One region of the Streptomyces sp. SJL17-4 genome, then DNA from elsewhere that is predicted to be linked to it. Evidence: riboswitches for the same ligand, from Rfam matches in the RefSeq annotation. Region 1 holds a riboswitch; each other region holds the start of a gene.

Region 1 (3,263 bases):
CAAGCGCGGGTTCGCCGCCGTGACCGAGACCCTGGCCAAGGACCCGCCCGCGACGCCGGGCGCGGTGCTCACCGTCGCCGGGCGACAGCTGATCTCCACCGTGGGGGGCGCTTCGGGGCCGTTGTACGGCACACTGCTCCGTCGTACCGGCAAGACCCTGGGCGACGACGAGCGCGTCACCCGGGAACAGTTGGCGGAGGCGCTCGGCTCCGGCGTGGCCGCCGTGTCCCAGCTGGGCGGCGCGCAGGCGGGCGACAAGACGATGCTCGACGCGCTCATGCCGGCCGTGGAGGGGCTGCGGGACTCGTTCGGCGCGGCCCGCACGGCGGCCGAGGACGGCGCCCTGGCGACCGTACCCCTGCGGGCGCGCAAGGGCAGGGCCAGCTATCTGGGCGAGCGGTCGGTGGGGCACCAGGATCCGGGGGCCACGTCCTCGGCGCTGCTGTTCGCCGCGCTCGACGAGACCGCGCGCACGGAGACGTCGAGCGCCGAGGGGGCGTCATGAGTGGCGGGACGGGGACGGGAGCGGGGACAGGAGCGGGGACGGGGACGGAGACCGGCTCCGGCTCCGCTGCGGTCGGCTCCGGTGCGGTCGGCTCCCGTTCCGTCGGCATCGTGCTCGTCTCGCACAGCGCCGCCGTCGCGGCCGCCGTGGCCGAGCTGGCCCGGGGGCTCGCCGGCGGCGGTGACCTCGCCCCGATCCTCCCGGCCGGGGGAACCCCCGACGGTGGCCTCGGGACGAGCTCCGAGCTGATCTCCGGCGCGGCGAAGGGCGTCGACCAGGGCGCCGGTGTGGCGATCCTCGTCGATCTGGGGAGCGCGGTGCTCACCGTGAAGGCCCTCCTCGCCGAGGGTGACGAACTGCCCGACGGCTCTCGACTCGTGGACGCGCCGTTCGTCGAGGGCGCGGTCGCCGCCCTGGTCACCGCGAGCGCGGGCGGGGACCTCGACGCCGTGGCGGCGGCCGCGTCGGAGGCGTACGACTACCGCAAGGAGTGACCGAGGGAGTACCCGAGGGAGAGGCCCCGAGCTCGGCTCCGAGTCGCCCCGGGCGACTGCGGGGAGTGAGCGAGGGGCCCCACCGGGTGGCGGGCGTGTTGTGATCCAGCAGGTCAACACACTAATGTCGCAGAGCCTTGGTGTACGGGAAACCGGTGCAGTACCGGTGCGGCCCTCGCCACTGTGATCGGGAGGTCCGGCTCCACCCCCGCGGGGAACACCCTCGGGGAAGCCACTGGACCACGTCGGGAGACCGCCGTGGTGTGGGAAGGCGGAGTCGGACGGAATGACCGTCAGCCAGGAGACCGGCCAGGGTGCGTTGTCCATCCACGAGGTGCTGGAGAGGGTCTCCCAACCATGCATATTGCCGAGGGGTATCTGCCCCCTGTGCACGCGGCCGCCTGGAGTGTCGCGTCCGCGCCGTTCGTCGTCCACGGGGTCCGCGCGCTGACCCGCGAGGTGCGGTCGAATCCTGAGTCCACCCTGTTGCTCGGCGCTGCCGGCGCCTTCACGTTCGTCCTGTCGGCACTCAAACTGCCCTCCGTGACGGGCAGTTGCTCGCATCCGACCGGTACGGGCCTGGGCGCGATCCTGTTCCGGCCGCCGATCATGGCGGTCCTGGGGACGATCACCCTGCTCTTCCAGGCCCTGCTGCTCGCCCACGGCGGGCTGACCACACTCGGCGCGAACGCCTTCTCGATGGCGATCGTCGGGCCCTGGGCGGGGTTCGGGACCTACGTGCTGCTGCGCCGGTTCGGTGCGCCGCTGATGGTCGCCGTCTTCTTCGGCGCGTTCGTCGCCGACCTGTCCACCTACTGCGTGACCAGCGTCCAGCTGGCGCTCGCCTTCCCCGACCCGGGCAGCGGCATCCCCGGCGCGCTCGCCAAGTTCGGCGGGATCTTCGCCGTCACGCAGATTCCGCTCGCGGTGAGCGAGGGTCTGCTCACCGTGCTTGTGATGCGCCTGCTCACCCAGTCGAGCAAGGGCGACCTGATCCGGCTCGGCGTCCTCGCCGGGCGCACGTCGGAGCGACGCGAGGAGGCGACCGCGTGATGAGCCGGAACGCGAAGATCAACGCCCTGCTGCTGCTCGTCGTCGCCGCGCTCGCGGTCCTGCCGCTCGCACTGGGGCTCGGCGACCACAAGGAAGAACCCTTCACGGGGGCCGACGCGGAGGCGGAGACCGCGATCACCGAGCTCCAGCCGGACTACGAGCCGTGGTTCAGCCCGCTCTACGAGCCGCCGTCCGGGGAGATCGAGTCGGCGCTGTTCGCCCTTCAGGCGGCCCTCGGCGCCGGTGTCCTCGCGTACTACTTCGGTCTGCGGCGCGGCCGTCGACAGGGGGCGGCGCGGGCCGAGGCGGCCGAGGCAGCCGAGGCGCACGGCGCCGGAGCGGATGCCGCAGGGGCTGCCGAGGCCAGGACCGCGGAGTCCGAGAGCGGCACCAGCACCGGCTCCCGCACCGGCACCGGGCCGTCCCTCGGCGGCGGGTCCGCCGGCGGGCCGGGCGCGTAGCCACCGATGCTGCCGATCGACGCGGCGGCGCACAGCAGTCGCTGGCGCCGCCGCCATCCCGCCGAGAAGGCGCTTCTCGGCTTCGGTCTCACCCTGTGCGCGGTGGCTCTGCCGCCGTGGCCGGGTGCGGTCCTCGTCGCGGCGACCACGCTCACGGTGCTGCTCGGTCCGGCCGGTGTGCCGGGCCGGGCGCTGTGGCGGGCGTTCCGCATCCCGCTCGGGTTCTGTGTCACGGGCGCGATTCCGCTGCTCTTCGAGGTGGGCGGTACCCGGGGGCTCGTCGCCCTCGCGCCGGACGGTCCGACGCACGCGGGCGAGTTGCTGCTGCGGACGGCTTCGGCCTCGCTCGGGGTGCTGCTCTTCGCGTTCACGACGCCGGTGTCCGACGTTCTGCCCCGGCTGGTACGGGCGGGGGTGCCGGCGCCCGTGGTGGACGTGGCGCTGGTGATGTACCGGATCATCTTCCTGCTGCTCGACGCGATGTCCAAGATCCGGCAGGCGCAGGCGGCCCGGCTCGGGCACACCACGCGGGCCGCGACCTGGCGTTCACTCGCGGGCCTCGGTGCGACCACGTTCGTACGGGCCTTCGACCGGGCGCAGCGCCTGCAGTCGGGGCTCGCCGGGCGGGGGTACGACGGGACGCTGCGGGTCCTGGTGCCCGCGTGTGCGGTGTCCCGCCCGTTCCTCGCCGGCACGGGCGTCCTGCTCGCCGGACTCGTCGCCCTCACCCTCGTACTGGAAAGGCTCCTT
Region 2 (3,263 bases), 7.1 Mb from region 1:
GAAGCCAGGCTCTCCGGGATGGCCGTGGACGACGTCGGAAGGACGGCACTGGCCGTCTTCGCACGCGGTACGGATCTCATCGCGGCGACGGTCAGCATCGCCGGCGAGCACCTCAAGGTCGCCGACATGGCCGCGGCCCTGACGGGAGCGCTCGGCGAACCGGTGCGCTACCGCCCCCTCGCTCCGGACGAATGGCGTGCGCAGGGATTCCCGGGCGCGGACGAGTCGGGGAACATGTTCCAGTACTACACGGACTGCGAGCAGCACTTCATCGAAGCCCGGGACATCGACGCCGTCCGGGGCCTCAACCCCGCCCTCCAGGACTTCGGCACGTGGCTCGCGGCGCACCAGGACCGTCTGCGCACCGCCTGGGCGTGACCGCCGGACCGCTCGATGCTCGACGGGAGTTCGTCATGCACGATCCCAATCCCAAGCTCACCCATCAGGAACGGAAGATCCTCGAGGGCATCGAGGAAGGCCTTCGGGGCGATGCGTCCCTCACCCGCAGACTGCGTTCGCTCGGAAACACCGGCGCGGGTACGGGAAGCGCGGGAGGCACCTGGGGCGCGGTCCTGCGGCATCGCCTCGGCTGGTTCACCACGGTCCTCGGAATCGCCTGCGTGGCCCTGTTCCTCCTCGCGGTCGCGTCCACGTCGTCCGGCCCGCTGTGGCTCTTCGCCGCGGTGTGGGTGGTCACCGCGGTGTGCCTGATGCGGCTGCTGCTGCGGGCGGTGGCCCGGCGGAGGAGCGCGGCGGCGCGGCGCACGGCGGACTGACGGTCCGTACGCACGGCGCACCGGTGGCTGACCGAGCCGCGCGCGCCGGGGCCTGTCGCATGAATCCCGGCATCAGGGGCAGCCGCCCGTGGAAGGGAAGCGGACCCGGCGTGGGATTCGACGGAAGGAACCCGATCATGCGCAAGAGCACCGTGCAGAAGGGCAAGGGGGCCATGAAGGAGGTCGCCGGGAAGGCGACCGGCGACTCGCGCCTGGAGGCGGAGGGCGAGGCCGACCGGATGGCGGCCAAGGCCCGAGCGGCGATCGAGAGGGTGCACGAGAGCGCGCGGAAGGCGCGCGACGACATGAAGCGACACGAGTCCTGAGCGAGGCGAGTCCTGAGCGACGCCGGTCCTGAGCGAGGCGAGTCCTGAGCGACGCGCTCCATAGGCGGCCCGGGGTCGGACGAAGATCGACCTGTGGTAGCTTGCCCGGGCCAGTCGCACCTCTGTACGTATCGACACGGTATGTGCACGGGTCAGGGAATCCGGTGGGAATCCGGAGCTGACGCGCAGCGGTGAGGGTGACGGGCGGAGCATCGGCCACTGGGCCCCATGAGGGCCTGGGAAGGCGTTCCGTCCGGACGACCCCGAGTCCGAAGACCTGCTGGCGGCCCGGGGGGCGGGCATCGCCGCCCGGGGAGCACCGTACGACAGGCTCCGCGCATGAGCCGTGACGCAGAGGACTCCTTCCGTGCCCTTCGCACACCCTGTCCGTTCCGCCGCGCCCCTCGCACGCCCCGTCCGTTCCGCCGTGCTGCTCATGGCCGGCGCCGTTCTCCTGACCGGCTGCGGTTCCGGTTCCGGCTCCGGTTCTGGTTCCGGCTCCGGTTCTGGTTCCGGCTCCGGCGGTGCGACGCCCTCGTCCGGGGCGCAGGCCACGGACTCCGGCCGCACCGTCCTCCCGGACAACTGCGGGCAGCGGGTCGAGGTCGACCGCGCGCCCCGCCGGGCCGTCGCCCTCGATCAGGGCTCGGCCGAGATCCTGCTCTCGCTCGGCCTGGCCGACCGCATGGTCGGCACCGCCACCTGGACGGACCCGGTCCTCAAGGGCCTGGAGAAGGCGAACGCCGCCGTCCCCCGGCTCGCCGACCGCTACCCGTCGTTCGAGAAGGTCCTCGACACCGAGCCCGACTTCGTCAGCGCCTCCTTCCTCTACACCGTGGGCAAGGGCGGTGTGGCGCCCCGCGAGCAGTTCACGAAGCTCGGCGTGCCCACGTACGTCTCCCCCGCCGACTGCGTCGGCAAGGACAACAGCGGCGACGGCGACGGCGTGCGGACCGAGCCGCTGACCATGGACACCGTGTACGGCGAGGTCCGCGACCTGGCCAGGATCTTCGGCGTGCCGGAGCGCGGCGAGAAGCTCGTCGGGGAGCTCCGCGCCCGGGTGGAGAAGGCCAGGGCCGGTGCGGACTACGGCGACGCGTCCGTCCTGTACTGGTTCTCCGACTCCCAGGGGCCGTACATGGCCGGATGCTGCGGGGCGCCGGGGATCGTCAGCGGGACGCTCGGCGTGAAGAACGTCTTCGACGACACGAAGGAGGAGTGGCCGCAGATCAACTGGGAGACGGTCGTCGACCGCGATCCCGACGTGCTGGTGATCGCCGATCTGACCCGCAAGGCCCAGTCGGCCGAGAGCGCCGCGAAGAAGATCGAGTTCCTGGAATCGCACCCGGTCACCCGGAACATGACGGCGGTACGGAAGAAGCGGTACGTGGTCCTCAGCGGCCAGGCCATGAACCCCACCATCCGTACCGTCGAGGGCATCGAGAAGGTCGCCGCCGCGCTGCGGACGTACGGGCTCGCGAAGTGACGGGGTCCACGCCGGGCGCTGTGGCCGGGACGGGCCGGAAGCGCCCCGGGCCGGCCGTCTCCCTTCCCTCCCGGGCGCTCCCGCCGATCGCCGGGGCGGCCGGGATCGTCCTCCTGTGCGCCTCCGTCGCCCTCGCCCTCACCATCGGACCGGCCGACATCCGCGTCGCCGACGCCTGGTCGGTCGTCGTCTCCCACCTGGGCGGGAACCCGTCCGGACTGAGCGCGATCCGCGACGGCATCGTCTGGGACCTGCGGCTGCCCCGCACTCTCCTCGCGGCCGTGTGCGGCGCCGGACTCGCCGTCTGCGGCGCGGTGATGCAGTCCCTGCTGCGCAATCCGCTCGCCGACCCGTTCGTCCTCGGCGTCTCCTCCGGCGCCTCGACCGGGGCGGTCGCGGTCGTCGTCCTCGGTGCGGGCGGCGGCCTGTTGTCCGTCGCCGGAGGCGCCTTCCTCGGCGCGCTCTGCTCCTTCGCCCTGGTCCTGCTGCTGAGCCACACCCTGGGCGGGTCGACGGACCGTGTCGTCCTCGCGGGGGTCGCGGCGATGCAGCTCTTCTCCGCGCTCACCTCGTTCGTGGTGATGACCGCCGCCGACGCGGAGACCACCCGGGGCATCCTCTTCTGGCTGCTCGGCTCGCTCAGCGGGGCGGGCTGGACCGACGTCGGGGTGTGCG
Region 3 (3,263 bases), 4.8 Mb from region 1:
TCGTCGGCGGTCTCTTCACCCGCTGGTTCCACCGCTGGGCGCTGCTCGCCGGCTGGGCCGTCGGCATGATCTACGGCACGGTCGCCGCGTACGGGGTCGCCAGCCCGACCCAGAAGCACTTCGGCGGCTCCTCCGCGGAGATCCCGGGCATCGGCGAGATCGGCTACATCGGTCTCACCGCCTTCGTCCTCAACGTCCTCGTCACGGTCGTCCTGACCTTCGTCCTCAAGGCCGTCAAGGCCCCCGAGGGCGTCGACCAGACCTCCCCGGAGGACTACACGGCCGACGCGGGCGACCGCGGGGTCGACCCGAAGCTCGCGAAGCTCGGCGCCGAGACCCACTGATCCACCGCCGGACCTGACGAAGGCCGCCCTGCCTCCCCCGGAGGCATGGCGGCCTTCGCCGTCCCCGGGCGAGGATGCGGGACATGCGCACCGGATCACGACTCACCCTGCTCGCCCTGCTCCCCGTCGCCCTCGCCGTCACCGGCTGCGGCTCCGAGACGGCGGGCGGCCGCCCTGCGCCCGGCCCCGCCGAGCTGGACGCCCGTGCCCGCTGGGCACAGACCGACAAGGACCATGTGTACGTCACCGAGGCCGAGGGCTTCGAGGCCTCCCGGATGGCGTCGGGGGTCATCGGCGACGACGGCTTCCAGGTCACCTACCTGCGGAAGGACGGCGTCCGCCTGACCGTCTCCGCCGAGCGCCGCCCGTTCGCGGAGAAGGAGTGCGCCGCGGCGAACGACGCCGGGCCGGACGGCTGCGTCCGCGACGGCGACCGCTGGTACCTGCGGACCGCCGGGCAGCACGCGTACGTGCGCGCCCAGAACGGGCTGCGCGTCGAGGTCGCCGCCCCTCTCACGGTGGAGCGGGAGGCACTCAAGGGCGCCGCCGAACGCACCCACCGCGCCGACGTCGCCGAGCTCGACGCCGTCCTGCCGGAGCGGACGGGCGGCGGGCAGCCCGTCGAGCGGGGCGATCTCCCGCCGGTGGGGGACGGCGCCCCCGACAACTCGGTGGGCGCCGGTGGCTGAAGCCCGCTGGGGGCCTCCGGCCGGCCGGAGGCACACTGCTCTCATGGACTTCATGATCAGGGCGGTACGGCCCGAGGAGTACGAGGCCCTCGGTGAGCTCACCGCGGGGACCTATCTGGACGACGGGCTGCTGAAGTACGGAGCGGAGGACTCGTATCTGCACGTGCTCCGGGACACGGCCCGGCGGGCGCGCGAGAGCGAGGTGCTCGTCGCCGAGGACGGCGACGGGCGGCTGCTCGGCGGGGTGACCTTCGCCACCGGCGGCACCCCGTGGGCGGACATCGCGGTCGAGGGCGAGGCGGAGTTCCGGATGCTCGTGGTCTCCCGGGAGGCCCGCGGCCGGGGCGTCGGAGAGGCCCTCGTACGGGCCTGCGTCGAGCGGGCACGGGCCCTCCCCGGGTGCCGCCGCCTCGTGCTGTCCACGGACGCCACGATGGTCTCCGCGCACCGGATATACGAGCGTCTGGGCTTCGTCCGCACCCCGGACCGGGACTGGGAGCCGATCCCCGACCACCGACTGCGCACCTACTCCTTGGAGTTCTGAGTCCACGGCGCGACACAACATGTGGGGGGTTCCGCGAGCGACGCCCCCCACATGTATGCTCGTCCTCGCTGTCGACGCAGGGGAATCCGGCGCGAATCCGGAACTGTCCCGCAACGGTGTGCTTCGTACGGATACGACGTATTCGGGCGAGGTGAGTCCGAGGACCTGCCGACGGCGCATCCGGTCCGTCCGTTCCGGGTGCCACTGACGTCCGGGCCTCGCGGAGTGGGCCGGTGGAAGCGTCGCGTCCGGCGTTACGGATGCCCGCCTGCCCGCCTTCCCCCGCCGCGGCCCCGAGCCGAGCGAGGGAGAGCCCCCACGTGACCATCGCGCCCGCCGATCCGGCGTCCGCCGAGGCTACCGCGGTCGAGAGCGACGGCCCCGGGACCGTGCTGCTGCGGACCCTGACCGACCTCACCGCCGATCTCCCCGACACCGACCCCGGCAAGGTCGCCGCCGCCGCGCTCCGCGGCCGCAGCGCCGTCGCGGACGAGGCGGAACTGCGCGAGCTGGCCACCGAGTCGGCCGCCGGTCTGATCGCCGAGGACCCGGCGTACTCCCGGCTCGCCGCCCGGCTCCTGACGATCACGATCGCCGACGAGGCGGCCGGCCAGGGCTCGTTCTCCTTCTCGGCCTCCGTCGCCGTCGGTCACCGCGAGGGGCTGATCGCCGACCGCACCGCCGAGTTCGTGGCGCTGCACGCGGACCGGCTCGACGCGACCATCGACGCGGCCGGGGACGACCGCTTCGGCTACTTCGGTCTGCGCACCCTCTACTCGCGCTACCTGCTGCGCCACCCGATCACCCGCAAGGTGATCGAGACCCCGCAGCACTTCATGCTCCGCGTGGCCTGCGGCCTGGCGGAGGACGCGACGGTCCGCGCGCTCGACGAGGTCACGGCGCTGTACGGCCTGATGAGCCGCCTCGACTACCTCCCCTCCTCCCCCACGCTCTTCAACTCCGGCACCCGCCACCCGCAGATGTCCTCCTGCTACCTCCTGGACTCCCCGCAGGACGAGCTGGACTCCATCTACGACCGCTACCACCAGGTCGCGCGCCTCTCGAAGCACGCGGGCGGCATCGGCCTCTCCTACTCCCGCATCCGGGCCCGCGGTTCGCTGATCCGCGGCACCAACGGGCACTCCAACGGCATCGTGCCGTTCCTGAAGACCCTCGACGCCTCCGTCGCCGCCGTGAACCAGGGCGGCCGCCGCAAGGGCGCCGCCGCCGTCTACCTGGAGACCTGGCACGCGGACATCGAGGAGTTCCTGGAGCTCCGCGACAACACGGGCGAGGACCAGCGCCGGACGCACAACCTGAACCTGGCGCACTGGATCCCGGACGAGTTCATGCGCCGCGTCAACGCCGACGCCGACTGGTCGCTGTTCTCCCCGGCGGACGTGCCCGAGCTGGTCGACCTGTGGGGCGAGGAGTTCGACGCCGCCTACCGCAAGGCCGAGGCCGCGGGCCTGGCCCGCAAGACGATGCCGGCCCGCGACCTGTACGGCCGGATGATGCGGACCCTGGCCCAGACCGGCAACGGCTGGATGACCTTCAAGGACGCCTCGAACCGGACGGCCAACCAGACCGCCGAGCCCGGCCACACCGTCCACTCCTCCAACCTCTGCACGGAGATCCTGGAGGTCACCGACGACGGCGAGACCGCGGTCTGCAACCTGGGCTCGG

The links. Region 1 has a riboswitch for cobalamin ahead of N5875_RS35115 (energy-coupling factor ABC transporter permease). Riboswitches for the same ligand answer to the same signal wherever they lie in the genome.
Region 2: it holds a riboswitch for cobalamin, as region 1 does, so the genes downstream of both, N5875_RS02885 (ABC transporter substrate-binding protein) here and N5875_RS35115 (energy-coupling factor ABC transporter permease) in region 1, are expected to answer to the same signal.
Region 3: it holds a riboswitch for cobalamin, as region 1 does, so the genes downstream of both, N5875_RS13130 (ribonucleoside-diphosphate reductase subunit alpha) here and N5875_RS35115 (energy-coupling factor ABC transporter permease) in region 1, are expected to answer to the same signal.

The regions. Positions count from the first base shown of each region.
Region 1 is NZ_CP104578.1:7,815,449-7,818,711, reverse strand. Features, by position in the region: gene dhaL (dihydroxyacetone kinase subunit DhaL) at 1-505, shown strand, start outside; gene N5875_RS35120 (PTS fructose transporter subunit IIA) at 502-999, shown strand; cobalamin riboswitch at 1,121-1,328, shown strand; gene N5875_RS35115 (energy-coupling factor ABC transporter permease) at 1,357-2,052, shown strand; gene N5875_RS35110 (energy-coupling factor ABC transporter substrate-binding protein) at 2,052-2,513, shown strand; gene cbiQ (cobalt ECF transporter T component CbiQ) at 2,520-3,263, shown strand, end outside.
Region 2 is NZ_CP104578.1:699,789-703,051, forward strand. Features, by position in the region: gene N5875_RS02870 (NmrA/HSCARG family protein) at 1-378, shown strand, start outside; gene N5875_RS02875 (hypothetical protein) at 414-776, shown strand; gene N5875_RS02880 (CsbD family protein) at 914-1,102, shown strand; cobalamin riboswitch at 1,257-1,381, shown strand; gene N5875_RS02885 (ABC transporter substrate-binding protein) at 1,539-2,588, shown strand; gene N5875_RS02890 (iron chelate uptake ABC transporter family permease subunit) at 2,675-3,263, shown strand, end outside.
Region 3 is NZ_CP104578.1:3,031,921-3,035,183, forward strand. Features, by position in the region: gene N5875_RS13115 (sodium:solute symporter family protein) at 1-344, shown strand, start outside; gene N5875_RS13120 (hypothetical protein) at 428-1,033, shown strand; gene N5875_RS13125 (GNAT family N-acetyltransferase) at 1,077-1,577, shown strand; cobalamin riboswitch at 1,616-1,765, shown strand; gene N5875_RS13130 (ribonucleoside-diphosphate reductase subunit alpha) at 1,898-3,263, shown strand, end outside.